DNA from 4 places in the Cronobacter sp. 153480017-3 genome. Region 1 is predicted to be linked to each of the others. Evidence: predicted binding sites of a transcription regulator. Region 1 holds the regulator's gene; each other region holds the start of a gene.
What was found. Region 1 encodes PhoB, which activates phosphate uptake and scavenging genes when phosphate is short. Its sites were predicted from a motif close to CTGTCATAAAACTGNCNNAT; they were not measured.
Positions count from the first base shown of each region.

Region 2: the regulator PhoB is predicted to act here: its motif matches at 4,842-4,861, upstream of opgB (phosphatidylglycerol--membrane-oligosaccharide glycerophosphotransferase).
Region 3: the regulator PhoB is predicted to act here: its motif matches at 2,408-2,427, upstream of glpT (glycerol-3-phosphate transporter).
Region 4: the regulator PhoB is predicted to act here: its motif matches at 2,912-2,931, upstream of pstS (phosphate ABC transporter substrate-binding protein PstS).

Region 1 is NZ_JBSEYN010000007.1:126,593-133,794, forward strand. Features, by position in the region: gene sbcC (exonuclease subunit SbcC) at 1-1,410, opposite strand, end outside; gene sbcD (exonuclease subunit SbcD) at 1,407-2,621, opposite strand; gene phoB (phosphate response regulator transcription factor PhoB) at 2,820-3,509, shown strand; gene phoR (phosphate regulon sensor histidine kinase PhoR) at 3,532-4,845, shown strand; gene brnQ (branched-chain amino acid transporter carrier protein BrnQ) at 5,244-6,563, shown strand; gene proY (proline-specific permease ProY) at 6,634-7,202, shown strand, end outside.
Region 2 is NZ_JBSEYN010000005.1:48,194-55,395, forward strand. Features, by position in the region: gene ACUW6V_RS12705 (sensor domain-containing diguanylate cyclase) at 1-1,156, shown strand, start outside; gene ACUW6V_RS12710 (GGDEF domain-containing protein) at 1,330-2,289, shown strand; gene opgB (phosphatidylglycerol--membrane-oligosaccharide glycerophosphotransferase) at 2,299-4,590, opposite strand; gene dnaC (DNA replication protein DnaC) at 4,958-5,695, opposite strand; gene dnaT (primosomal protein DnaT) at 5,698-6,243, opposite strand; gene ACUW6V_RS12730 (organic hydroperoxide resistance protein) at 6,466-6,894, opposite strand; gene ACUW6V_RS12735 (MarR family winged helix-turn-helix transcriptional regulator) at 6,975-7,202, opposite strand, start outside.
Region 3 is NZ_JBSEYN010000006.1:29,244-36,445, reverse strand. Features, by position in the region: gene ACUW6V_RS14100 (sensor histidine kinase) at 1-226, shown strand, start outside; gene ACUW6V_RS14095 (YfaZ family outer membrane protein) at 367-909, shown strand; gene ACUW6V_RS14090 (nicotinamide mononucleotide deamidase-related protein YfaY) at 1,003-2,199, shown strand; gene glpT (glycerol-3-phosphate transporter) at 2,536-3,888, shown strand; gene glpQ (glycerophosphodiester phosphodiesterase) at 3,898-4,956, shown strand; gene yfaE (class I ribonucleotide reductase maintenance protein YfaE) at 5,047-5,301, opposite strand; gene nrdB (class Ia ribonucleoside-diphosphate reductase subunit beta) at 5,303-6,433, opposite strand; gene nrdA (class 1a ribonucleoside-diphosphate reductase subunit alpha) at 6,659-7,202, opposite strand, start outside.
Region 4 is NZ_JBSEYN010000011.1:28,110-35,311, forward strand. Features, by position in the region: gene glmS (glutamine--fructose-6-phosphate transaminase (isomerizing)) at 1-1,747, shown strand, start outside; gene ACUW6V_RS18780 (hypothetical protein) at 1,831-2,448, shown strand; gene ACUW6V_RS18785 (hypothetical protein) at 2,493-2,819, opposite strand; gene pstS (phosphate ABC transporter substrate-binding protein PstS) at 3,018-4,058, shown strand; gene pstC (phosphate ABC transporter permease PstC) at 4,198-5,157, shown strand; gene pstA (phosphate ABC transporter permease PstA) at 5,157-6,047, shown strand; gene pstB (phosphate ABC transporter ATP-binding protein PstB) at 6,098-6,871, shown strand; gene phoU (phosphate signaling complex protein PhoU) at 6,930-7,202, shown strand, end outside.

The sequences.
Region 1 (7,202 bases):
GTAATCCTGACGCTTTTGCGCCAGCTGCTGTTCGGCGTGCTGAATTTGCGTTTGCAGCGCGCTGTTCGTCTCCTGCAGGCGCGCTTTACGGCGCGTCAGGGGCGCAAAGGATGACTGGAGCGTTGCAAGTTGCTGGCGCAGCGGGCGCTGCTCGTTAAGCTTAGTCAGCGCCTGCGCGGCGTCCTCCGGCGAGAGCGTAAGCCCGGCGTCCGGCATCGCGTCGCGCTTGCGGCGGGTGGCGTCGAGCGTCTCGTTCAGCGCGCGTAGCTGGTCGCGGTCGCGTTTCTGCTGCGCCAGCACCGCGCGCCAGCCCGCGAGCTCGCTGCTCCAGAGGCGAAAGCGGTCATGCTCCGTCAGCCACTGGCCAAGTTGTGTGAGTTCTGCCGTCTGCGCCTGCGCCTGTTGCGCGGCGGCCTGGCGGATCTCCCGGCGGCGCTGCTGGCTTTCCTGTAAGCGAACGCTTACTTCTTCATGCTGACGACCGGTGGCGGTAAGAGCGGTTTCCAGCTCCTGACAGCGCAGCCAGGCCGGGCGCAGTTTTTCCGCCGGTAGCGCCGCTTCAAGCCGCGCGAGGTCCGGCGCGGCGGCCTGTAGTGCTTGATCTGCCGCCGCCGCCGCATGGCGCGCCGCGTCGAGCGCGCTGGCAAGCGCGGTACGCTGCGTCAGCCACAGGTGTTCTTGCTGTAACTGGCGCTGGCGGGCAAGCAGCGTTTTTTCCTCGTCAGTGAGCGCCTGCAAACCTGTGGTTAAGCTTTCCCGTTGCGCTTCGTCCAGCAGCCGCACGCCCTGCGCCTGCGATTCAAGCTTCTCAAGCTGGCTGCGGGCTTCTTTATGCTGTTCGAAAATACGCGCCGAGACCTGACCGTAGATTTCGGTGCCGGTCAGCTCTTCCAGCAGTTCGGCGCGCGCTTTGGCTTCGGCATTGAGAAACGCGGCAAACTGCCCCTGCGAGAGCATCATCGAACGGGTGAAACGGTCGTAATCCAGCCCCGTCAGCGCGGCAATTCTGTCGAGTTTGTCTTTGATTTTATCGGCGACGATTTTGCCGTCTTCGCAGCGCGCCAGCTCCACGCGCGGCGCCTGCAAGTTACCGTCCGGCTGGCCGCGCGCGCGGCTCTGGCTCCAGAAGGCGCGCCAGGCGACGCCTTTGACTTCAAACTCCACTTCCGCCAGACACTCGGCGGTGTCGCGCGTCATCAGGTCATTCTGGCTTTGCGACAGCGCGTTCAGGCGCGGCGTGCGGTGGTAGAGCGCAAGGCAGATGGCGTCGAGCAGCGTGGTTTTGCCTGCGCCGGTCGGGCCGGTAATGGCGAAGAGCCCGTTGCTCGCGAACGGTTCGGCGGTAAAGTCGATTTTCCATTCGCCTTTCAGCGAGTTCAGGTTTTTTAGCCGCAGGGTTAAGATTTTCATGCCTCGTCCTCCTCGTGCAGGCTCTCCAGCGTGCGGGCGAAGAGCGTGCGCAGGCGCGCTTTCTCCGGCTCCTCAAGCGCCTCCAGCTCCAGGCGGCGTTCAAACACCTCTTCCGGCCCCAGCTCGCTGAGCGTTTCGGTGCTCAGCGTGCCGAGCGCGCGCTCGCGCATTTCGCGGCTGCGACGCAGAAGGACAACCTCCACCGGCAGGCTTTCGGTGAGCTGGCTTATCTGACGGTGCATATCATGCAGAAACTCGCCGGTGTCGATTTCGATATCGAGCCAGACTTTTGGATCATCCGGCGCGTCGCGCCACTGTTCGAGCTGCGCGGTAATGGATTCCAGGCTGCCTTTCAGCACCGCCAGCGGCTGGCTGACCGGCACCGGCAGGGCCGTGACGTCGCGCAGTTTGCCGTCTGCAAACTCCACCAGATAAACGCTTTTCTCTTTGCCGGTTTCATCAAAGCTCAGCGCAATCGGCGAGCCGCTGTAGCGGATATGCTCGCAGCCCGCCACTTTCTGGGCGCGGTGAATATGCCCGAGCGCGATATAATCGGCGGGCGGAAAGCGGTCCGCCGGGAAGGCGTCGAGCGTGCCTATATAGATGTCGCGTACCGCGTCACTTTTGGTCACGCCGACAGTGGTCAGATGGCCGGTCGCGATAATCGGCAGATTACGGTCGCCGCGAAGCGCGCACGCGGCCTCATAGCTCTGCTGGTAGTGCAGGCTGATGGCTTCCAGCAGTTGCTGCTGCTTTTCACGGCCTGACTGCCCGCCAAGGCTTCGTAGCACGTCGCGCGGGCGCAAAAACGGCACCGGGCAGAGCACCGCGCCAGGTTCGCCGTCGCGGCGGTACAAAAGCGTGGCCTGCGTTTCTGGCGTAAGCTGCGCGCTGGCGATAACGTGGGTATTGAGGCAGGCCAGCAGTTCGCGGGATTCATTGAGCGTTGCCACCGAATCGTGGTTGCCGCCGAGCACGATAAGCGGGCAGTTCGCCGCCTGGAGTTTGACCACAAAGCGGTTATAGAGCTCACGCGCATAGCTTGGCGGCGCGCCGGTATCGAAGATGTCGCCCGCGACGATAATCGCATCTACCTGATGCGCAACCGCTGCCTCCAGCAGCCAGTCGAGAAAGGCTTCATGTTCGGCGGCGCGGCTTTTAGCGTAAAAATTTTGACCAAGATGCCAGTCTGAGGTATGCAGAATACGCATGGGATGCCCTGTGGCGAAAAAGCGAGAAGGGGATTATAAACATCCAGTACGGCGGGTGTCCTGTTTCGTCGCGCCGCCGGGTTTAACCGCCTGCGCTGACAGGTCATCTTACGGTCATCTTTTTCATAAATCTGTCATAAATCTGACGCATAATGGCGCCGCATAACATACTGTTTACTTTATTTAACAGGGCGAATCATGGCGAGACGTATTCTGGTCGTTGAAGATGAAGCACCTATCCGCGAGATGGTGTGTTTCGTACTGGAACAAAACGGCTTCCAGCCGGTGGAAGCGGAAGATTATGACAGTGCGGTGAATCAACTCAATGAGCCGTGGCCCGATCTGATTCTGCTGGACTGGATGCTGCCCGGCGGATCGGGGATCCAGTTTATTAAACATATCAAACGCGAAGCGCTGACCCGTGAGATCCCTGTGGTGATGCTGACCGCGCGCGGCGAAGAAGAAGATCGCGTGCGTGGCCTGGAGACCGGGGCTGACGATTACATTACCAAACCGTTCTCCCCGAAAGAGCTGGTGGCGCGTATTAAAGCGGTTATGCGCCGTATCTCGCCGATGGCCGTTGATGAAGTCATCGAAATGCAGGGCTTAAGCCTCGATCCGTCATCGCACCGCGTGATGACCGGCGAAAACCCCCTTGATATGGGGCCGACCGAATTCAAGCTGTTACACTTCTTTATGACGCACCCGGAGCGCGTTTACAGCCGCGAACAGCTGCTGAATAACGTCTGGGGCACCAATGTCTATGTGGAAGATCGCACCGTGGATGTGCATATCCGCCGCCTGCGTAAGGCGCTGGAGCAGAGTGGTCATGACAGAATGGTTCAGACGGTGCGCGGTACGGGTTATCGGTTCTCAACCCGTTTTTAAACCCAAAACAGGAGTGTGACGCGTGCTGGAACGGCTGTCATGGAAAAGACTGGTGCTGGAGCTGTTGCTCTGCTGTATCCCGGCGCTGGTGCTCGGGGCGATATTCGGCTATCTGGCATGGTTTTTACTGGCGGCGGTGACCGGATTGCTTATCTGGCATTTCTGGAATCTGCTGCGGCTTTCCTGGTGGCTGTGGGTGGATCGCAGCATGACGCCGCCGCCCGGCAGCGGGAGCTGGGAGCCGCTGCTCTACGGCCTGCACCAGATGCAGTTGCGCAATAAAAAACGCCGCCGCGAACTGGGTAATCTTATCAAACGCTTTCGCAGCGGCGCGGAATCCCTGCCGGACGCCGTGGTGCTGACCACGGAAGAGGGCGTCATCTTCTGGTGTAACGGCCTTGCGCAACAGCTTCTCGGCCTGCGCTGGCCGGACGATAACGGCCAGAACATCTTAAACCTGCTGCGCTACCCGGAATTCACCAGCTATCTGCGCGGCAAGGAGTTCAACCGGCCATTGCATCTGGTGCTCAATAACGGGCGTCATCTTGAGTTTCGCGTGATGCCGTACAGCGAAGATCAGCTGTTAATGGTGGCGCGCGACGTCACGCAGATGCATCAGCTCGAAGGCGCGCGGCGCAACTTCTTCGCTAACGTCAGCCATGAGTTGCGCACGCCGCTCACCGTGTTGCAGGGGTATCTGGAGATGATGCACGAGCAGACGCTCGAAGGGCCGCTGCGTGAAAAAGCGCTGCACACGATGCGCGAGCAGACCTTCCGCATGGAAGGGCTGGTGAAACAGCTACTCACGCTCTCGAAAATCGAGGCGGCGCCCGCGATGCAGCTTAACGAAACCATCGACGTGCCGATGATGCTGCGGGTGGTGGAGCGCGAGGCGCAGACGCTGAGCCAGCAGAAGCATACCTTCACGTTTGAGGTCGATCCGCAGCTTAAAGTGCTGGGCAACGATGAGCAGTTGCGCAGCGCGATTTCAAACCTGGTGTATAACGCGGTCAACCATACGCCCGCCGGGACGCACATCACGGTGCGCTGGGAGCATGTGGCGAACGGCGCGCGCTTTAGCGTGGCCGACACCGGGCCGGGGATCGCCGCGGAGCATATCCCGCGCCTCACCGAGCGTTTCTATCGCGTGGATAAAGCACGCTCGCGCCAGACGGGCGGCAGCGGGTTAGGGCTTGCGATTGTGAAACATGCGCTGACGCACCACGACGCGCGTCTGGAGATTGAAAGTACGCCCGGCAAAGGCACCACGTTTTCGTTCCTCCTGCCGGAGCGGTTAATCGTCTCCGCGCCCGCCAAAGCCGTTTCCGACGTGTAATTCGTAAAGCTTCCTTTCCAGGGCCAGCCATAAGCTGGCCTTATTCATTTTTTCGCCGCCTCTGAACGCTTTTTTCAGCGTTTGACGCTTTTTTGCTCGCGCGAATCGCCGGAGGTTTTTTACGATTTTAGATTTTATCACTGCTCTGAAACTTAGATCTGGCATAAAGGTCTGGTTTTACGATCCCGTCTTGCCTTTAAACGTTATAAGCGTTTAAATTGCGCCCCTGCTATTGCCAGACCGACTGTTTTTACCTGGTAAATCGAAAAACAATTCTTCGCCAGCGTAATCGGGAAGCATATCCCGCTGTCAGCTCTGCAAATAGCCGCGTTTTCGTCAGGTGACTGGCGATAAAAAATTAGTCAATTTCAACACCACATCCACAGGCAGTAAATCTTATGACCCATCGTTTAAAATCGCGCGACATTATCGCACTGGGGTTTATGACCTTTGCGTTGTTTGTCGGCGCGGGCAATATCATTTTCCCTCCCATGGTTGGTTTGCAGGCCGGTCCGCATGTCTGGACGGCGGCGATCGGCTTTCTTATTACCGCCGTGGGTCTGCCTGTGCTGACTGTGGTGGCGCTGGCGAAAGTCGGCGGTGGCGTTGACAGCCTGAGCCATCCGATTGGCCGCGTCGCGGGCATTCTGCTGGCGACGGTGTGTTATCTGGCCGTCGGGCCGCTGTTCGCGACGCCGCGCACCGCGACCGTGTCGTTTGAAGTGGGCATTGCGCCGCTCACCGGCGACGGCGCGCTGCCGCTGCTCATCTACAGCCTGGTCTATTTCGCGCTGGTGATTCTGGTGTCGCTCTATCCGGGCAAACTGCTGGATACCGTGGGCAACTTCCTGGCCCCGCTGAAAATCATCGCGCTGGTGGTGCTGTCGGTGGCGGCGATTGTCTGGCCGGCGGGCGATATCAGCGTGGCGACAGATGCCTATCAGAAAGCGGCGTTTTCTAACGGCTTCGTGAACGGTTATCTGACGATGGATACGCTCGGCGCGATGGTGTTCGGGATTGTTATCGTCAACGCGGCGCGTTCACGCGGCGTGTCTGATTCTCGTCTGCTGACGCGCTACACCATTTTCGCGGGCCTGATGGCGGGCGTCGGCCTGACGCTGCTCTACCTGGCGTTGTTCCGTCTGGGCTCTGACAGCGCGACGCTGGTGGATCAATCCGCCAACGGCGCGGCGATTCTGCATGCGTATGTTCAGCACACCTTCGGTGGTGCGGGCAGCTTCCTGCTGGCGGCGCTGATCTTCCTCGCGTGCATGGTGACGGCGGTCGGCCTGACCTGCGCCTGCGCCGAGTTTTTCGCGCAGTATCTGCCGCTCTCTTACCGCGCGCTGGTGTTTATCCTGGGTCTCTTCTCGATGGTGGTGTCGAACCTTGGCTTAAGCCAGCTGATTCAGTTCTCCATTCCGGTGCTGACGGCCATCTATCCGCCATGTATCGCACTCGTTGTGCTGAGCTTCACCCGCGGCTGGTGGCATAATTCGGGCCGTGTTATCGCCCCGGCGATGGCGGTCAGTCTGCTGTTTGGTTTGATTGATGGGGTGAAAGCCTCCGCGATAAGCGGTATCCTTCCGGCCTGGACTCAGAAACTGCCGATGGCGGATCAGGGGCTGGCCTGGCTGCTGCCGACCGTCGCGATTACGCTGGCGGCGGCGCTCTGGGATCGTGCGGCCGGACGGAGCGTGACAACCACCGCTCACTGATCGTCGGTTGATTGTTGAACCACGGGGCCTGGCTCCGTGGTTTTTTATTGTATGACGTGGTACTGGAAAGATGGAAAACGAGAACAAGCTCAAGCGCGGATTGAGTGCAAGACACATCCGCTTTATGGCGCTGGGTTCAGCGATTGGCACCGGCCTGTTTTACGGCTCGGCGGACGCCATCAAAATGGCGGGTCCGAGCGTACTGCTGGCTTACATTATCGGCGGCGTGGCGGCGTATATCATCATGCGCGCGCTTGGCGAAATGTCGGTGCATAACCCGGCGGCGAGCTCATTTTCTCGCTACGCGCAGGATAACCTCGGCCCGCTTGCAGGCTATATCACCGGCTGGACCTACTGCTTTGAAATTCTGATTGTCGCCATTGCCGACGTCACCGCGTTCGGCATCTATATGGGTGTCTGGTTCCCGACGGTGCCGCACTGGGTCTGGGTGCTGAGCGTGGTGCTTATCATCTGCGCCATTAACCTGATGAGCGTGAAAGTCTTCGGCGAGCTGGAGTTCTGGTTCTCGTTCTTTAAAGTCGCCACCATTATCATCATGATCGCGGCCGGTATCGGCATCATTGTCTGGGGTATCGGCAACGGTGGTCAGCCGACCGGCATCCATAATCTCTGGAGTAA
Region 2 (7,202 bases), on a different contig from region 1:
GCCGGTCGTGAAGCTGAGCGATGTGGTCAACCGGCTGGCGACGCAGGATTACGAAGTGGAAGCGCCGCTGTTGCAGCAGGTGGATGAGATTGGCGACATGGCGCAGGCTATCCATGTATTTCGCGAAAACGGGCTGGCGCGCCAGCGCCTTGAGCGGGAGCGCGATGCCGACTGGGCCATCCGGGGATTATTGTCACGCATGACCCAGCGGTTACAGGGGAGTGAATCACGCGGCGATATTATCGAGCTGGTCCGGCTGTTTGCACCGCAAATTGCGCCGGGGCTCGCGGGCAGGCTCTATGTGCTGGATACGCGCGATCATCTGATGGTGTGCGCCGCTCGCTGGCCTGAAAATTCTGGCGGCGACAGCGCGTTTACGCCGGACGAATGCTGGGCGCTGCGGCGCGGGCAGATGCACAGCCCTGACCGTGATCTGGTGGATATTCCCTGCAAGCATCTGCCGCCTGCCGCTGCCTTGCGGGCCATCTGCGTGCCGCTGATTGCCCAGAATGAAACCATCGGGCTGCTGTCGTTTGAAAAAATCAGCGAGGAGCTTGAGCCGCCTTACGTTTATCTGGAACTGATGGCCGAGACGCTGGCGCTGGCGCTCGCCAACCAGAAGCTGCGCGATGAGTTGACCGAAAAAGCGATGTTCGATTCGCTGACGGGCTTGCGCAACCGCTATCACCTGGAAGACGCGCTGTACGCCTGCATCAGTCAGGCGGAGATGACCGGCTCGCCGGTAAGCTGCCTGATGATTGATATCGATCACTTCAAATCGCTTAACGACCAGTACGGGCATGACGCGGGCGATGCGGTGCTGAAAGAAGTGGCGCGGACGATTCGCGCTGTGCCGGGCGAGACGGCGCAGGTGTTTCGCTACGGCGGCGAAGAGTTTCTGATGCTACTGCCCGGTATGCCACAGGCGCAGGCTCATGCGCTGGCCACGCGTATTCTGACGCAGGTCAGTGAGTTATCGCTGCGCTATAACGGCCTTGAGATTGGCCCGGTGTCGGTCTCCATCGGCCTCGCCACCTGGCCCGATCACGCGCGGCGCGAGAGCCTGATAAAAAATGCCGATATTGCGCTTTATCTTGCCAAAGAGATGGGCCGCTCGCGCATCGTGGTGGCGAACCGGCTGAAGCCGAGCGCCTGACGGCGCGGCGGCGCAACGGCGGCAAATAGGGTGCGGGTCATCCGCGGTAGTGGCTGCCGTTTCGCAAATCGCCCGTTTTTCCTCCTATACTCATCCGTTTACCTCAATATATTTTCTGGCAGAATGCTTCCCTTACACTGGCGGGCGCGCTGCTACTGACGCGGAGGCGGAACATGAAATTTCCTGGTATCCCTGAAAACGAAGAAGCGCGGCTGAAGTCGCTGTATATGATGGATCTGCTTGATACCAGGGATGACGAGCGTTTTGAGCGCCTGACGCGGGTGGCGAAAAAACTGTTCCGGGTGCCGGTGGCGCTGATTAGCCTGCTCGATCGCAACCGTCAGTGGCTGCTGGCCTGCCAGGGACTGAACACGCGCGAAACCACGCGCGACGTCTCATTTTGCGGGCATGCGATTTTGCAGGAAGGGCCGTTTATCGTAAATGACGCCCGCCTGGATGAGCGTTTTCACGATAACCCGCTGGTCACCGGCGAGCCGTTTATCCGTTTTTATGCGGGTTACCCGGTGCGGTTGCCGGATGGCGCGGTGGTCGGCACGCTTTGTATTATCGACGGCACGCCGCGCGATTTCAGCGATGACGATATCACGACGCTGAAAGACCTGGCGTTTATCGTTGAAGATGAGTTTCACGTGATTAGCATGGCGATGACCGACAGCCTGACCGGTATTCCGAACCGCCGCGGTTTTTATCGCAGCGGCGAGCGGCGTTTTCGTGCCCTGAAGGAGAATCCCGAGCCGTTCAGCATTCTCTATTTCGATCTCGACCGCTTTAAGCCGATTAACGATTTGTGGGGCCACGCGGAAGGCGATGAGGTGCTGAAAGTGTTCGCCAGCCAGTTGCGTGAGCATCTGGGCCCGAAAGATATCGCCGGGCGGCTGGGTGGCGATGAGTTCGCGGTACTCCTGGCCCGGGAAAGCGACACGCAGCCGTTTCTGAACAATCTGCGCGCGAGCCTGGACGCGCATAACCAGCGCGCCGGTAAGCCTTATAACATCAACTACTCGTACGGAATGCTCCATCGCGATTCAGGCAATTACGACTCTTTGCTTGAGATGATCAAAGAGAGCGACAACGTGATGTATTCCGAGAAGCGCAGAAAGCGGATCGGCTAACGAGCGGGATCACCCGCTCGCGTTAATGACCTTGATGGACACCATGCCGATACCGAGACGGCGCGGCGAGTGGCCAAGAATGTTGCCTTCGTTGGTCGACTGCGGGTCTGGCGGCACAATCACCAGCGTGTTGCTGCGCGTCGGGTTTTCGAAATGCAGTGTGGTGGTGGATACCTCGTTGCCAAGCGTCAGCGTCTGTTCACTCTCGCCCACCTTCACCGGCACCGGTTTCCCGGCGTTCGGGCCAAACGCTTTGGCGGTAATGACCAGATCGAATTTCTCCGGCAGCGGCTGGTTATATTCGATTTTCACTTCTTCGCCGAGCTGTGCGTTGGACCAGCGGCCCCAGGATTCCGGGCGTGAAATGCCGGAGAACTGTTTGACCTCTTCCGGCGCGCCCGCCACGTTAAAGATAAAACTGTCGGCCTGATAGCGGATGTCGTTATCCATCACTTTGAGCGTCTCGACGTTACGCTGGTAGCGCGCGGTGTCGATAACCGTATCGCGAAACGCCGCTTTGCCCTGCCAGGTGGCTTTATCCACCCGCTGCACTTTTTGCTCACCGCCGAGCTGCCCCTGCGAGACGCAGTAGTCAGTGGAGAGCGCCAGCGCAGGTGCCCAGAGGCGCGCCATTTTGTAGCAGTTATCCACCCACAGGAAGTTATCGCGCGGAGCGAAATCCGCCAGCTGGAAGCGCAGCGGCGCAGAGTATTCGCTCTCCGGCAGCGGTTCGATACGTTTATCCGACACGCGCAGCAGCAGCGGCAGGCGGAAATGGCTTCCGGAGAAGGCGATGGTCTGTTTTTGCGTGTCGACCGTGAAGTTGTCTATTTTCGACGGGAATTTCCACAGGCTGATGATATCGGGCTTCCACGCCAGCACTTTTGATTTCATGTTCAGAAACACGGTCGAGAGCGACTGGCCGGAAAGACTGCTGCGCCCGAGCCCCAGGAAGTTGTCGCCGCCCAGCACATCGAGCACTGTCGCGCCGTTATCCATTGTATTGCGTTTCACCGCCAGCACGTCCTGCTGAGGCTGATCGCCTCGCAGAATAAAAAACAGGTTATTACGATCCTGCTTGCTGAGATATTTATAGGCGGTGTTGTTCATCGCCAGATGATCCGACGAGACCACGATGACGGTGTTTTTGAAATACGGCGACGCTTTGATTTTGTTAATAAACGCCGCGATATGCTGCTGGCTACAGGTGACCGCGCTGAAAGACTGGTTCGGTTTGCCTTCAAACGGGTAGCTCTTTCGCGTACAGGTGCGCGAGACGAAACCGTCCGGGTGGTGCGTGTCGACCGTCAGCGTAAAGAGCGAGAAACGTTTGCCCGCTTTTGAGAGCTCTTCATATTTTTTCCACGCCTGGTCCAGCACCGTGTCGTCGTAAAAGCCCCAGTCGTTGCGATAGGTTGGGTCCGCTACCGTGTTTTTCAGCTCTTCGGCACCGTAGAGATGATCGAAACCGTGGGATTTGAGGAACACGTCTTTTCCGGCAAAGCGCAGGTTAGCACCCTGGATGAAGTAGTTCTCATAGCCGGAGTTTTTGAGGATATCGCCCAGGCAGACGTTCTGCGGGAAGAAGCTCGACATAGACGCAGACGCGTTGCCCTCAAAGGGCGCAAAAAGCGGAATGCCGCACTGCGAGGCGACCATACCCGCGATGGTGTAATCGGTGCCGGGCAACTGCGCGGTATGGCTGAAATCAAGCCCTTCGTTTTTCAGCGCGCCCAGCTCCGGCGTCAGGTTCGGGAACGCCTGATCGTCAAAATAGGTGCGCTCCAGGCTTTCGCCGTAGATGTAAACGAGATTGAGCTGTGGGTTGTCGATACGCTTTTGCGGCTCTTTATAGTACGCCGCAAAGTCTGGATCGCCCTCGGCGGTCTGGGATTTTACCAGTTCGGTTATCTGGCGAAACGCCGGGCTGGCGTCCACCGAGGCCAGCGCCAGCAGCAGCGCCACGAAGCTGTAGCCGAAGTGATAAGGCAGATGGCGGCGACGGCGCAAAATCCACGTCAGCAGGCCAAAGACCGCGAGCAGCGCCGCGACCAGCCCGACACCAGGCAGGATGTATTTGCTGACGCCCGCGCCGGTGAGACTGTTGGTCAGCGTGTAGAGCACCGCGTCATTGATGCCATCGCCGGTAAAATAGTTGCTGGCAAGCAGCGTCAGATTCAGGATAACAAACAGCCCTAACACCACCAGAGTGGCGATAAACCACCAAGTGTTACGGCCCGCCTTGAAGGCGTAAATCGCCACGGAGGCGATAAAGAAAAGTATGGAAAGCCACTCTGACAACACTACATCCTCGCAGCGAAGGCGCCATGCCCGTTAGGTTAAACTGCTTTTTTAACACCGAAATATAACGCTACTGTCATACTGGTACCATTTTAGCGTCATCTTTTTATGGAGCAGTTCAGATAAGGTTTAGATATGCGGAATTATGAGCCGCGTCTCATCGCCTGTGGCGCGGGGATAGCGTCGGGCAAGGCCTGAAAATAGGTGTTTAGTAATACACAGTGAGCGGAAACGCTAAAAAGCGGATTCTTTTATGAAAATTTTATGACGGCGCAGATTTCACTGCAGAGGCGTAAAAGTAAAGCGAGACGGCAGGGAAGGGGAAGTGTCGGGGCGCAGAAAACGCGCCCCGTAAAAAGTGCGGAGTTTAGTACTCTTTACCCGTGACGCGGCTGCGGTAGCTGTCCCAGTTGAAGTTCACCCACAGGCTGTTGCCAAGGCGCATGCGATCCATCACGCGCTCGCCGAGCAGTTTGGTCATCTCTTCCATATTCTGGTTGGTCAGCATGCCGGTCGGGCGCTTGGAGGACGAGCGACGATCCACCAGCTGGTTGATGATCACTTTCTCGTAGCGCGACTCACTCTGCATGCCGATCTCGTCGATCACCAGCAGATCGACGCTGCTCAGATCTTTTAAAAGCTGCTCTTCGCTGGTTTCGCGGTTGCCGAACGTGTCTTTCATGGCGGACATGATATCGGCGACGGTAATGATCATCACCGATTTACCGCGCAGCAGCAGTTCATTACAGATGGCGGCGGCAAGATGGTTCTTGCCGGTGCCCGGTTTACCGGCGAAAACAAAGCTCGCGATGTTGCCGTCAAAAGCGTCGACATACTGGCGCGCTTTGTTGACAGCGTTCATCTGCCCGTCGTTTTCAACACGATAGTTATCGAACGAACAGTTCTGATGCAGCGGGCGAATGCCAGAGCGGTTGAAGGTGCGCTGCATTTTCATCGCGCGGTTTTCGCGCTCGATGGCCTCTGAGCGAATTCGCCCCTGCTCCTGCTGCCAGGCGATAAGCTCTTCGCCGGTTTTAAAGGCCGGCTTGACATCAGGCGGCATCAGCCGCTTCAGGCGCATCATCAGGTCAGTGACGTTTTTCATTGTTACCCTCGAAAGCCGTCAGGAATATGGTCGTCCGGCTGCGCGATGGCGTTTACATCACGCCGCGTTGATGACGTAAAGGTGGCGCGGTTCATCTGAATACTGCGCGCCAGCTTCTGCTGCCACTGGATGTGGTGGAAGACTTTGCCTTCCGCCTGCCAGTAAGCGACAAACGAGGCCAGCTCTTCGCTGGTGACCGGCTGTGCCAGCGGAATGCCCCAGAGCGCGGCCATACGCTGAAACTCCGGGTCGGGCTGCCAGCCCGGATACATGGCGAATTTGCCCATCGGCACCGGCACGGGCTGGGCGACGTCGTTTCCTTCGTCGAAAAATTGCGCTTCCAGCGCGACATCGGAGCGGGGCGCGGCGAGCTGTTTTTCCAGCGCCAGCAGTTCCGCCATGCGCGCCGGCGTCACGGCATAAAATGCGGGCGCATTGTTATCAAACACCGCCACGGCCCCACGTTCGGCGTGCGCCAGCGCGCTGCCGGGATTGCGCCGGAAGGCGTCAATATCAACGACATCAGGGGTCAGGATTCTGGAAGACATAAAACGTTCTCAATCAAAGCGTTATCAGATACTGGCGCGAAAATCGCCAGCAGAGACGATAATTCCTTCATAGTAGCATAGTCAGAGGCGGGGTTTGAGCTTATTGGCGCAGGGGATCGCACGTAAAAAAAAGAGCGCGCCATGACATCTGGCGCGCTCCGCGTACCCTGGTGAGGGCAGTTTCGTTTTTTATTTTAAGCTTCCCCGTTAGCGGGGATAGCGTCAGGCAATGATATTCAGCGTGACGTCGATGTTGCCGCGGGTCGCGTTAGAGTACGGGCAGACGATATGCGCCGCATCGACCAGTTTTTGTGCTTCTGCCGCGTCCATCCCCGGCAGGTGAATATTCAGCTTCGCTTCGATACCAAAACCGGTCGGCAGTGGGCCGATCCCGACTTCGCCTTCAATAAACGCGTCTTTCGGCATCGCGATTTTGTCGCGGGCGGAGACGAATTTCATCGCGCCCAGGAAGCAGGCGGAGTAGCCTGCGGCAAACAGCTGTTCCGGGTTGGTGACGTCGCCGCCCATGCCGCCCATCTCTTTCGGTACGCCAAGCTTTACATCCAGCACGCCGTCAGAAGAAGTGGCGCGGCCGTCGCGGCCTCCGGTGGCTTTGGCTTTGGCGCGGTAGATGACGTTTTCTAAAGACATGTAATATTCCTTATTTAAGTTTTAGGCGATTTAATCGTGCGCTACTTATTTGGTGCTTTCACGCCATCCGCAGATGGCGCTTACGACTGATTCAGATTATGGCGTAATGCTTCAAGCTGATCTTTCAGATCCAGCAAAGTCTCTTTGTCGCACGCGGTGGCGCAGAGCACCGAGCCCGGTATGTTGTGGGCTTCGGCCTTGAGCTGCCGGCCTGCGTCGGTGAGCGTGACGATCACTTGTCGTTCATCCTGACGCGAACGCTGGCGAAGCAATAAACCTGCTGTTTCCATACGCTTTAACAGCGGCGT
Region 3 (7,202 bases), on a different contig from region 1:
CCCCGGCATTGATGCCGCGCAGCGCGACCAGGCGCTGACGCCGTTTCGCCGTCTCGATAACGCCAGCACTCATCCCGGTGCCGGGCTGGGGCTGGCGCTGGTTAACGATATCGCCCGCTGGCACCGCACCCGCGCCGAACTCTTAAAAGGCGAGCAGCTCGGTGGCCTGTTGGTACGCGTGCGTCTGCTTCTTCATGCTTCTGCGCCAGGTCAAAGCGGCGTTTAATGCTTTTCTGCATAGGTGTTTTCTCCTTTTTCAGGTGCCGCAGGCCTGCCGCGCCCGCCCCACGTTGATTGCCGCCCCGATACGGGTACAATGCCGCGTTGCGTTTTGCAGGGCACTTTTTCTTTTTTGAGACACATGGAATGAAAAACACACTTCGTTTAGCAATGGCCGGCCTGCTGCTGGCTGCCACCCAGGCGAGCGCCATCAGCGTCAACGGCTCCGTGGGTGAGCATTACACCAATATGGGCGTGGGCCTCGGCACTGAAAGCAGCGGTCTGCAACTGACCGGCAACTGGGCGCACAATGACGATCACGGCGATATCGTGGGCGCGGGCCTGGGCTTCAATATGCCGCTCGGGCCGTTTATGGTGACGCCGGGCGTGAAGGCGGTTTACCTGAGCCCGAAAGAAGGCAGTGAAGGCTACGCGGCGGCGGTCGGCGGCGGCGTGCGCTGGGATCTCGGCCAGCATCTTTCACTGTTTGGTGACTACTACTACTCGCCGGATTCGCTTTCCAGCGGCGTGAACGATTACCAGGAAGCCAGCGCGGGCGCGCGTTTCTCGATCTTCCGCCCGATTAGCGTCGAAGCCGGTTATCGCTATATTAACCTGACCGGTAAAGACGGCGATCGCGACAGCAAAGTGGCCGATGGCCCGTACCTGGGCGTCAGCGCAGGCTTCTGATTTTCCGGGCGCGGTGTTCCGCTGCGCCTGTTTTTCTCCTTCTTCTTTTCTCTGCGCGCTATAGTAAAGCGTTCCCTTCTTGCGGAGAAAATAATGCTACAGACAGAAATGCTCTCGACCGGCGATGAGGTGCTGCACGGTCAGATTGTCGATACCAACGCCGCCTGGCTTGCCGATCTGTTTTTTAATCAGGGACTGCCGCTGACCCGCCGCAACACCGTTGGCGACAGCCTGGAATCGCTGGTATCCGCGCTGACCGAGCGCAGCCAGCACGCCGATATTTTAATCGTCAACGGCGGCCTGGGGCCGACCAGCGACGATCTCAGCGCTGAAGCGGCGGCCCGCGCGGCGGGTGTGGAGCTGGTGCTGCACGAAGGCTGGCTCGCGCAGATGGAGCGTTTTTTCGAAGCGCGCGGGCGCGTAATGGCCGCCAGCAACCGCAAACAGGCGCTGCTGCCGGCGGGCAGCGAAATGATCGACAACCCGGTCGGCACCGCCTGCGGGTTTGCGATGAAGCTCAATCGTTGTCTGATTTTCTTCACGCCGGGCGTGCCGTCTGAATTTAAGCGCATGGTGGAGCATGAGATCCTGCCGCGCCTGCGCGAGCGCTTTACGCTCCCCGAACCCCCGCGCTGTCTGCGTCTCACCACCTTTGGCCGCTCCGAAAGCGACCTCGCCGCCGCGCTCGATACGCTGCCGCTGCCGCCGGATGTCGTGATGGGCTACCGTTCCTCCACGCCGATTATCGAACTCAAACTGACCGGGCCTGCGTCGCGGCGTGCGGAGATGGAAGCCATCTGGCCAAAAGTGCGTGAAGTGGCGGGCGACAGCCTGATTTTTGAAGGCACCGAAACGCTGCCCGCCCAGATCGCCCGCTGCCTGCGCGAGCAGCAGCTCAGCATTACGTTAAGCGAACAGTTCACAGCGGGCCTGCTGGCGCTGCAACTCTCGGGTGCCGACGCGCCGCTACTGGCAAGCGAAGTGCTGCCCGCCCAGGTGGAGACGCTGGCGCAGACCGCCCACTGGAACGTGGATCGTCGCAGCCGTCATCTCGCCGACCTGGCGCTGAGCATCGCGAGCTTTGAAGACGACGAGATTAACATCGCGCTCACCACGCCGCAGGGCACGCACGCCGTGCGCCTGCGCTTTAACGCCAGCCGCTACGCGCTGCGTATCCGCCAGGAAATTTGCGCCATGATGGCGCTGACGCTGGTGCGCCGCTGGCTGAACGGCCAGGACGTGACGGCAAGCCAGGGCTGGGTGCAGGTAGTCGAAACACACACGGTCTGACACTGCAACGGGGCGCCTGTGCAGAGCCGGGCGTCCGTTATCTGCTGAACATCCAGACGCGCTGCTCTGCGCTCTATTCCCCTCTCTGTTTTCCATTTAGCGTACTGGCGCTCACACCGCGCATTTTTCTTCTCTTTTATGCGCTTAATCGAAAGTAAACGCGCACCATTCGAAAATACATGGCAAAAATTTGCGCTTTTGTTTTCGAATGTCATATTTCTGTAACATTTTGTGCGACGTTTCACAGCATAAATAATCCATTTTGCCTACTATCACGCTCGCAAAGGAAACATAAGTAAAACGAATAGATATAAACCTCATCAGCAGGAGACAGAGATGTTAAGTATTTTTAAACCCGCCCCGCATCGCGCAAGGCTGCCTGACGGCGAGATAGATCCGCTCTATCGTCGCCTGCGCTGGCAGATTTTTATGGGGATTTTCTTCGGCTATGCCGCTTACTATCTGGTGCGTAAAAACTTTGCCCTCGCGATGCCGTATCTGGTGGAGCAGGGCTTCTCGCGCGGCGATCTCGGTTTTGCGCTTTCGGGCATTTCCATCGCTTATGGATTCTCGAAATTCATTATGGGTTCGGTCTCTGACCGCTCGAATCCGCGCGTCTTTCTGCCCGCGGGCCTGATCCTCGCGGCGGCGGTGATGCTGTTTATGGGCTTCGTTCCCTGGGCGACGTCGAGCATTATGGTGATGTTTGTGCTGCTGTTCCTGTGCGGCTGGTTCCAGGGCATGGGGTGGCCGCCGTGCGGGCGCACGATGGTGCACTGGTGGTCGCAGAAGGAGCGCGGCAGGATTGTCTCCGTGTGGAACTGCGCCCATAACGTGGGCGGCGGTATTCCGCCGCTGCTGTTCCTGCTCGGCATGGCATGGTTCAACGACTGGCACGCCGCGCTCTATATGCCTGCGTTCGCGGCGATTCTGGTGGCGATTATCGCCTTCGCCCTGATGCGCGATACGCCGCAGTCCTGCGGTCTGCCGCCCATCGAAGCGTACAAAAATGATTACCCGGACGACTATAACGAGAAGCACGAAGAAGAGCTGACCGCGAAGCAGATCTTCATGCAGTACGTGCTGCCGAATAAGCTGCTGTGGTACATCGCCATCGCGAACGTCTTCGTTTATCTGCTGCGCTACGGCATCCTCGACTGGTCGCCGACTTACTTAAAAGAGGTGAAGCATTTCGCGCTGGATAAATCGTCCTGGGCATATTTCTTCTATGAATACGCAGGCATCCCCGGCACGCTGATTTGCGGCTGGATGTCGGACAAGGTTTTCCGCGGCAACCGCGGTGCGACGGGCGTGTTCTTTATGACGCTGGTGACTATTGCCACTATCGTTTACTGGCTCAACCCGCCGGGCAACCCGCATGTCGATATGGCGTGCATGATTGTCATCGGCTTCCTGATTTACGGCCCGGTGATGCTGATTGGTCTGCATGCGCTGGAACTGGCACCGAAAAAAGCGGCGGGCACCGCGGCGGGCTTTACCGGCCTGTTCGGCTACCTCGGCGGCTCGGTGGCGGCGAGCGCTATCGTCGGTTACACCGTCGATTTCTTCGGCTGGGATGGCGGCTTTATGGTGATGATTGGCGGCAGCATTCTGGCGGTATTACTGCTGATTATCGTGATGGTCGGTGAGCATAAACACCACCATGCAACTCTTGCGAAACGCGGATAAGGAGCACCGATGAAACTGAAAATGACGCTGGCGGCGCTGGCGATTGGCGTAATGTCGGCAAGCGCGCTGGCGGCGGATAAACTGGTGATCGCGCATCGTGGTGCCAGTGGCTACCTGCCGGAGCATACGCTGCCTGCCAAAGCGATGGCCTATGCACAGGGCGCGGATTACCTTGAGCAGGATCTGGTGATGACCAAAGATGACCAGCTGGTGGTGCTGCATGACCACTATCTGGATCGCGTCACCGACGTGGCGGAGCGTTTCCCGGACCGCGCGCGTAAAGATGGTCGTTACTACGCGATAGATTTCACGCTCGCGGAGATCAAATCGCTGAAATTCAGCGAAGGCTTCGAGCTGGAAAACGGCAAAAAGGTGCAGACGTTCCCCGGCCGCTTCCCGATGGGCAAATCCGATTTCCGGGTGCATACCTTTGAAGAAGAGATCGAGTTTGTGCAGGGGCTGAACCACTCCACCGGAAAAAACATCGGTATCTACCCGGAGATCAAAGCGCCGTGGTTCCACCATCAGGAGGGGAAAGACATCGCCCTTAAGGTGCTGGAAACCCTGAAAAAATATGGCTACACCACGAAGCAGGATAAGGTCTATCTGCAATGTTTCGATGCCAACGAGCTTAAGCGCATCAAGAATGAGCTGGAGCCGAAACTGGGAATGGATCTGAAGCTGGTGCAGCTTATCGCTTACACCGACTGGAACGAAACCCAGGAGAAACAGGCCAATGGCAAATGGGTAAACTATCGCTATGACTGGATGTTTAAACCGGGTGCCATGAAGCAGATTGCGCAGTACGCCGATGGCATCGGGCCGGATTACCATATGCTGGTGGCGGAAGGCTCGACCAAGGACCACGTGACGCTGACCGATATGGCGAAAGAGGCACACGCCAGCCATTTGCAGGTGCACCCGTATACGGTGCGCGCCGACCAGTTGCCCGTGTATGCCACGGACGTGAATCAGCTTTATGACGTGCTGTATAACAAGGCGGAAGTGGACGGGCTGTTTACCGATTTCCCGGATAAAGCGGTGAGTTTTTTGAAAGATAATCGCTGATATTGCCGGGTGGCGGTTTCGCCTGATCCGGCCCGGTAGTATGGTTTGCCAGGCCGGGTAAGCCTCGCGCCACCCGACAATACGGCGTTGTTACATCTCAATCTCAATATCGCCCTGCGGTTTACAGCAGCAGGGCAGAATCTCGCCTTCCTGAATAAACGCCAGCGGTTTGGTCAGCCACTGCACCTGGCCTGCGACCAGTTTGCAGCGGCACGAGCCGCAATAGCCTTCACGGCACTGGTACTCTACCGTCACCGCGTGTGACTCCAGCGCCGCCAGCAGGGAAGGGTGCTCGTCCGGGCACGACAGCTCGGTGCCCGTCACGCGAAGCGTAATACGACCCATATCAGAGCTGGAAGCTGCTCAGATCGTCATGGTCGATTTCAGAATCGATCTGGCCGACCAGATAAGAGCTCACTTCCACTTCCTGCGGCGCTACCTGCACGTTATCAGACACAAGCCAGGTGTTGATCCACGGAATCGGGTTGGAGCGGGTTTTGAACGGCAGATCCAGACCAACAGCCTGCATACGGATGTTGGTGATGTACTCAACGTACTGGCACAGAATATCTTTGTTCAGGCCGATCATGGAGCCGCCCTGGAACAGGTATTCCGCCCACTCTTTCTCCTGCTGCGCCGCCAGCACGAACAGGTCATAGCACTCCTGTTTGCACTCTTCAGCAATCGCGGCCATTTCCGGATCGTCTTCGCCGCTGCGCATCAGGTTCAGCATGTGCTGGGTGCCGGTCAGGTGCAGCGCTTCGTCGCGGGCAATCAGACGGATGATTTTCGCGTTGCCTTCCATCAGTTCGCGCTCGGCGAAGGCGAAAGAGCAGGCGAAGCTGACGTAGAAGCGAATCGCTTCCAGCGCGTTGACGCTCATCAGGCACAGGTAGAGCTTTTTCTTAAGCTCGTGCAGGTTCACGGTCACGGTTTTGCCGTTGACGCTGTGAGTGCCTTCGCCCAGCAGGTGCCAGTAGCTGGTCATCTCGATCAGATCGTCGTAGTAATGCGAGATGCCTTCGGCGCGCTTTAAGATCTGCTCGTTGGTGACGATGTCGTCAAACACCACTGCCGGATCGTTGACGATGTTGCGGATGATGTGGGTGTAAGAGCGCGAGTGGATGGTCTCGGAAAACGCCCAGGTTTCGACCCAGGTTTCCAGCTCCGGGATGGAGATCAGCGGCAGCAGCGCCACGTTCGGGCTGCGGCCCTGGATGGAATCAAGCAGCGTCTGGTATTTCAGGTTGCTGATGAAAATGTGTTTTTCATGCTCCGGCAGGGCCTGGAAATCGATGCGGTCGCGGGAAACGTCCACTTCTTCAGGGCGCCAGAAGAATGACAGCTGCTTTTCGATAAGCTTTTCGAAAATTTCATATTTTTGCTGATCGTAACGCGCCACGTTGACCGGTTGGCCAAAAAACATGGGTTCAAGAAGCTGGTCGTTTTTCGTCTGTGAAAATGTGGTGTAGGCCATGACGTAGATCCTGTCTGCAAACAATATCGGCTGTTGACGGTGGGTGCGCTTCGCTTACCCACCCTACGGCCAACGGTTCGGCTGTTAACGGTGGGGGCGCTTCGCTTATCCACCCTACGGCCAACGGTTCGGCTGTTAACGGTTCGGCTGTAAATGGTGGGTTGCGCTTCGCGTACCCGCCCTACGGCCTTAACAACAAGAGGGCGGGTTTCCCCGCCCTGCGTGTTAGATTTTACATGCGCCGCTTTCGCAGCCGTCATCCTGAATGGATGGCGCCAGGTCGTCCTGGGCATCTTCCGCGCCATCGCGGGTGTTCTGATAATACAGCGTCTTCACACCGAGCTTATAAGCGGTGAGCAGGTCTTTCAGCAACTGCTGCATCGGCACTTTACCTGACGGGAAGCGCGTCGGATCGTAGTTGGTGTTGGCAGAAATCGACTGGTCGATGAACTTCTGCATGATGCCCACCAGCTGCAGATAGCCGTCGTTGCCCGGCATTTCCCACAGCAGTTCGTACTGATCTTTCAGCTGTTCGTAGTCCGGCACCACCTGACGCAGGATACCGTCTTTCGACGCCTTGATGCTGATGTGGCCGCGCGGCGGCTCAATGCCGTTGGTGGCGTTGGAGATCTGCGAAGAGGTCTCGGACGGCATCAGCGCGGACAGCGTGGAGTTACGCAGGCCGTGCGTCTTGATCGATTCGCGCAGGCTTTCCCAGTCGTAGTGCAGCGGCTCACTGGCGATCGCGTCCAGATCTTTCTTGTAGGTG
Region 4 (7,202 bases), on a different contig from region 1:
CTATGACTCCGCCGGTCTCGCGGTGGTGGATAACGCGGGGCATATGACCCGTCTGCGTCGTCTGGGCAAAGTACAGATGCTGGTTCAGGCGGCGGAAGAACATCCGCTGCATGGCGGCACGGGTATCGCGCACACCCGCTGGGCGACCCACGGCGAACCGTCAGAAGGCAACGCGCACCCGCATGTCTCCGGGCATATTGTGGTGGTGCATAACGGCATTATCGAAAACCACGAACCGCTGCGCGAACTGCTGAAAACGCGCGGCTACGAATTCGTCACCGAAACCGACACCGAAGTGATCGCGCACCTGGTGCACTGGGAGCTGGAGCAGGGCGGTACGCTGCGTGAGGCGGTGCTGCGCGCCATTCCTCAGTTGCGCGGCGCTTACGGCACCGTCATTATGGATAACCGCGATCCGAGCGTTCTGCTGGCGGCCCGTTCCGGCAGCCCGCTGGTGATTGGCCTCGGTGTGGGCGAAAACTTCATCGCCTCCGATCAGCTGGCGCTGCTGCCGGTAACCCGCCGCTTTATCTTCCTCGAAGAGGGCGATATCGCCGAAGTGACCCGCCGCTCCGTCGCGATTTTCAACACCCAGGGCGAAAGCGTCTCCCGCCCGGAAATCGAATCTAACGTGCAGTATGACGCCGGTGATAAAGGCATCTACCGCCACTACATGCAAAAAGAGATCTACGAGCAGCCGAACGCGATTAAAAATACGCTGGCCGGGCGCATCAGCCACGGCGAGGTGGATTTAAGCGAGCTGGGTCCGAACGCCGACGAACTGCTCTCTAAAGTTGAGCATATTCAGATTGTCGCGTGTGGCACCTCGTACAACTCCGGTATGGTTTCTCGCTACTGGTTTGAAGCGCTGGCAGGCGTGCCGTGCGATGTCGAAATCGCCTCGGAATTCCGCTATCGCAAATCTGCCGTGCGCCGCAACAGCCTGATGATCACGCTGTCGCAGTCCGGTGAAACCGCAGACACCCTCGCGGCGCTGCGTCTGTCCAAAGAGCTCGGTTATCTCGGTTCGCTGGCCATCTGTAACGTTCCGGGCTCATCGCTGGTGCGTGAATCGTCGCTGGCGCTGATGACCAAAGCCGGCACGGAAATTGGCGTGGCGTCCACCAAAGCGTTCACCACCCAGTTAACCGTTCTGCTGATGCTGGTGGCGAAACTGGGCCGTCTGAAAGGCGTGGATGCCGCCGTTGAGCACGATATCGTTCACGGCCTGCAGGCGCTGCCGAGCCGTATCGAGCAGATGCTCTCTCAGGACAAACGCATCGAGGCGCTGGCGGAAGATTTCTCCGACAAGCACCACGCGCTGTTCCTGGGCCGTGGCGATCAGTACCCGATCGCGCTGGAAGGCGCGCTGAAGCTCAAAGAGATCTCCTACATTCACGCCGAAGCCTATGCGGCAGGCGAGCTCAAGCACGGCCCGCTGGCCCTGATTGACGCCGATATGCCGGTTATCGTGGTGGCACCGAATAACGAACTGCTGGAAAAACTGAAGTCCAACATCGAAGAAGTTCGCGCCCGTGGCGGCGTGCTGTATGTCTTCGCCGATCAGGATGCGGGTTTTAGCAGCAGCGACAACATGAACATCATCCCGATGCCGCATGTTGAAGAAGTTATCGCGCCGATCTTCTACACGGTTCCGCTGCAACTGCTGGCCTATCATGTCGCGCTGATTAAAGGCACCGACGTTGACCAGCCGCGTAACCTGGCGAAATCCGTTACGGTGGAATAACGCGCTCTCGCGCGTGTTATGCTCTGAAGAGGTTGCCGGAAGGCAGCCTCTTTTTTTTCACAACGTCATGAAACGGATAGGTTATGTCGTTTATGCAGCGCCTCGCTGACACACGGTTTTATCAGCTCCTCACTTACAGCGCAGAGGTGGATGACGATATCGCCCACCGCAGGCTGCATAAGCTCAAACTTAAAATGGCCGAGCGCCACGATCTGCCCGATGTCCGCATCATCGGCTCGCGCCGTTTCTGGCGAGTGCCGGTGGGGTGCGTCTATGCCATGGCATTGAGTGCCGTCCTCAATCTCGCCGCGCTGCGGCCCGCTTTTTCTGTGTTGTGGATACTCTCAGGCGCTATCTGGCTGGTATTGCTGATATTCGTGATGTTGATGATAGAAAAAGGGCGGCACCGCGATTTGCAGCTGTTTCTCTTCAGCGCGTTTTTTCATGCGGCGTTAAGCCTGGCGACGCTAATTACCGGCCTGATAATGTGGCCGTTTTCCGGTGTGTTCTGGCTCTGCTGGAGTGCGGGCGCGCTGCTGGTGTGGGCAGCATGGCGAATGATGAACAGTGAGGAGATGTTCAGGCTGGGCCGCTGGTGTCTTGCGAACAAAATGCGACGCGCTCATACCAAAGCCCTTCAGCGCCCTTCGGAAAAACGCGCCTTAAAACGGGCAAAACATCGTAATGAGCCTGACCGATAAAAGGAGTAAGCTCCCTGCCTGTCGCTATACAGGGAGCCCACCGCTTATTTAATCTTGCGTTTTAAATCATCCAGTTCACGGGACAGCTTGTCATTTTCCTGCTCCAGCGCCCGCAGGCGATTTTCCAGATCGCTATCTTTTCTGTCGTCCGAATAGCGGTTTTGCTCTTTGCGCTTATACGCCTCGACGGCCTTTTCCACATCCGAGATATCGACGTTAGACGGTGCCACGACGCCATCGCTGGTAAATATCGTCACCGGCGCGCCGTGAATACGGGTGCTGTGGTCATCCAGTTGAACCGGCGCGGCATAACTTATTGATGAAAAAGTAAGTAATGACGCAGCGGAGAAAAGTGACATTTTTTTTATCATTACGGCTATCCTTATAAATGACGGGCGGGTTGCGGAATTATAAAAGCATTATTATTCAGAAAGTTAAGTAAGACATTTCTGCATCTTTTTCATTGTCATAAAACTGTCATAATTCGTACATTTATCTGTCACCAAACTGTCCTACTTTGCTCACCGTAGCCACGAAACAATAAATTACGAACACCAGCAGGAGACATTATGAAAGTTATGCGTACCACCGTCGCAACTGTTGTCGCCGCGACCTTATCTCTGAGCGCTTTTTCCGCTTTCGCGGCAGCAAGTCTGACTGGCGCGGGCGCAACGTTCCCGGCGCCGGTGTATGCCAAATGGGCGGATACCTACCAGAAAGAAACGGGTAACAAGGTAAACTACCAGGGTATCGGCTCCTCCGGTGGCGTTAAACAAATCATTGCTAACACAGTTGATTTTGGTGCTTCTGACGCGCCGCTTTCTGACGAAAAATTACAGCAAGAAGGGCTTTTCCAGTTCCCGACCGTGATCGGTGGCGTGGTGCTGGCGGTTAACCTGCCGGGCTTCAAGTCTGGCGAACTGGTGCTGGATGGCAAAACCCTGGGCGACATCTACCTTGGCAAAATCAAGAAGTGGGATGACGAGGCTATCGCCAAACTGAACCCGGGCAAAAAACTGCCTTCTCAGAATATCGCCGTGGTGCGCCGCGCTGACGGTTCCGGTACGTCTTTCGTCTTCACCAGCTATCTCGCGAAAGTGAACGACGAGTGGAAATCCAAAATCGGCTCTGGCTCTACCGTTAACTGGCCGACCGGTCTTGGCGGTAAAGGTAACGACGGTATCGCCGCGTTCGTACAGCGTCTGCCGGGCTCTATCGGCTATGTGGAATACGCCTACGCCAAGCAGAATAACCTGACCTACACCAAACTGGTTTCTGCTGACGGCAAACCGGTCGCACCGACCGAAGAGAGCTTCGCCAACGCCGCCAAAGGTGCTGACTGGAGCAAATCCTTCGCGCAGGACCTGACCAACCAGAAAGGCGATGACGCGTGGCCAATCACCTCCACCACCTTCATTCTGGTTCACAAAGAGCAGAAGAAACCTGAGCAGGGCGCCGAAGTGCTGAAGTTCTTCGACTGGGCCTACAAGTCAGGCGCGAAACAGGCTAACGACCTGGATTACGCCTCTCTGCCGGACAGCGTGGTCGAGCAGGTTCGCGCTGCATGGAAGACCAACGTGAAAGATAGCAGCGGCAAAGCGCTGTATTGATCGAGATTTACCGATGATGGCGGATGGCGCTTCGCTTATCCGCCCTACAAAAATCCGGTAACATGCTGTTTTTTGTAGGCCCGGTACGCATCACGCTGCCGGGCATCATTCAAAACAGAGTTTAACTGAAGAGTGAAATATGGCTGCCACCAAGCCTGTATTTAACCCCCCCGGTAAAAAGGGCGATATGATCTTCAGCGCGCTGGTTCGTCTGGCTGCGCTGATTGTGCTATTGCTGCTGGGCGGCATTATCGTCTCCCTTATCTTCTCCTCCTGGCCAAGCATCCAGAAATTTGGTTTTTCTTTCCTCTGGACCAAAGAGTGGGACGCCCCTAACGATATCTACGGCGGGCTGGTGCCGATTTACGGCACGCTGGTGACCTCGTTTATCGCGCTGCTGATAGCGGTTCCCGTGAGCTTCGGCATTGCGCTGTTCCTGACGGAGCTGGCGCCTGGCTGGCTGAAACGCCCGCTGGGTATCGCCATTGAACTGCTGGCGGCTATCCCGAGTATCGTGTACGGCATGTGGGGGCTGTTTATCTTCGCCCCGCTGTTCGCGACCTATTTCCAGGAGCCGGTCGGCAACGTCCTTTCTGCGATCCCGTTTATCGGCGCGCTCTTTTCAGGCCCGGCGTTCGGTATCGGCATCCTGGCGGCGGGCGTCATTCTCGCCATCATGATCATTCCATACATCGCCGCGGTTATGCGTGATGTATTCGAACAGACCCCGGTGATGATGAAAGAGTCGGCTTACGGCATCGGCTGCACCACCTGGGAAGTTATCTGGCGCATCGTCCTGCCGTTCACCAAAAACGGGGTGATTGGCGGCGTTATGCTCGGTCTTGGCCGCGCGCTCGGCGAAACCATGGCGGTGACCTTTATCATCGGTAACACCTACCAGCTCGACAGCCCGTCGCTCTACATGCCGGGCAACAGCATCACTTCGGCGCTGGCTAATGAATTCGCCGAGGCGGAATCCGGGCTGCACGTGGCGGCGCTGATGGAGCTGGGCCTGATCCTCTTTGTGATCACCTTTATCGTGCTGGCCATCTCCAGGCTGATGATCATGCGTCTGGCGAAAAACGAGGGGGCACGCTAATGGCGACGATGGAACTACAAAACACCACGGAGCTTGCGGAATCCCGCCGCAAAATGCAGGCGAAGCGCCGCATGAAAAACCGCATCGCCCTCACGCTCTCTATGGCGACGATGGCGTTCGGCCTGTTCTGGCTTATCTGGATCTTAATTTCCACGGTATCGCGCGGGTTTGACGGCATGTCGCTGGCGCTCTTTACCGAGATGACACCGCCGCCGAACACCGCCGGTGGCGGCCTTGCGAACGCGCTCGCAGGCAGCGGGCTGCTGATCCTGTGGGCGACGGTTATTGGTACGCCGCTTGGCATCATGGCGGGTATCTATCTCGCGGAATATGGCCGCAAGTCGTTTCTCGCGGAAATCATCCGCTTTATTAACGACATTCTGCTTTCTGCGCCGTCTATCGTCGTCGGGCTGTTCGTCTACACCATCGTGGTGGCGCAGATGGAACACTTCTCCGGCTGGGCGGGCGTGATTGCGCTGGCGCTGTTGCAGGTGCCGATTGTTATCCGCACCACCGAGAACATGCTCAAGCTGGTGCCGGACAGCCTGCGTGAAGCTGCCTACGCGCTCGGCACGCCGAAATGGAAGATGATCTCCGCCATTACGCTTAAAGCTTCTGTGTCGGGCATCCTGACCGGCGTGCTGCTGGCGGTCGCGCGCATCGCGGGCGAAACCGCGCCGCTGCTCTTTACCGCGCTCTCCAACCAGTTCTGGAGCACGGACATGATGCAGCCTATCGCCAACCTGCCGGTGACGATTTTCAAATTCGCCATGAGCCCGTTTGCCGAATGGCAACAGCTGGCCTGGGCAGGCGTGCTGATTATCACCCTTTGCGTACTGCTGCTGAACATCCTGGCGCGCGTGCTGTTCGCCAAACGTAAACACGGTTAATTTTTTGACGGCGTGGCATTTTGCGACGCCGGATAAGGAAAACGATTGAGATGAGTATGGTTAATAAGGCCCCGGGCAAGATTCAGGTTCGCGATTTGAACTTTTACTACGGGAAATTCCATGCCCTGAAAAACATCAGCCTGGATATCGCCAAAAACGAAGTGACCGCGTTTATCGGCCCGTCTGGCTGCGGTAAATCCACGCTGCTGCGTACCTTCAACAAAATGTTTGAGCTCTACCCGGAGCAGCGCGCGGAAGGCGAAATCCTGCTGGATGGCGAAAACATTCTGAACCACTCCCAGGATATCGCGCTGCTGCGCGCGAAAGTGGGCATGGTGTTCCAGAAGCCGACGCCGTTCCCGATGTCGATTTACGACAACATCGCGTTTGGCGTGCGTCTGTTTGAGAAACTCTCCCGCGCCGATATGGACGAGCGCGTGCAGTGGGCGTTGACCAAAGCCGCATTATGGAACGAAACCAAGGATAAACTGCACCAGAGCGGGTACTCTCTCTCCGGTGGTCAGCAGCAGCGTCTGTGTATCGCCCGCGGCATCGCTATCCGCCCGGAAGTATTACTGCTGGACGAACCGTGTTCGGCGCTGGATCCGATCTCCACGGGCCGTATCGAAGAGCTCATTACCGAGCTTAAGCAGGATTACACCGTCGTTATCGTGACGCACAACATGCAGCAGGCGGCGCGCTGTTCCGATCACACGGCGTTTATGTACCTTGGCGAGCTGATCGAGTACAGCAACACCGACGATCTCTTCACCAAGCCGAAAATGAAACAGACCGAAGACTATATTACTGGTCGCTACGGTTGATATGCCCGGATTTCTCATGTGGGCCGCTTTTGAATTTATCGGGCATGTGGAGTGCTAAATGGATAATCTGAATCTGAATAAACATATTTCCGGTCAGTTCAACGCTGAACTGGAATACATTCGCACCCAGGTGATGACCATGGGCGGGCTGGTGGAGCAGCAGCTCTCCGATGCGATCACCGCCATGCACAACCAGGACAGCGAACTGGCCAAACGCGTTATCGACGGTGATAAAAAGGTCAACATGATGGAAGTGGCGATCGATGAAGCCTGCGTGCGCATCATCGCCAAGCGCCAGCCGACCGCGAGCGATCTGCGTCTGGTGATGGCC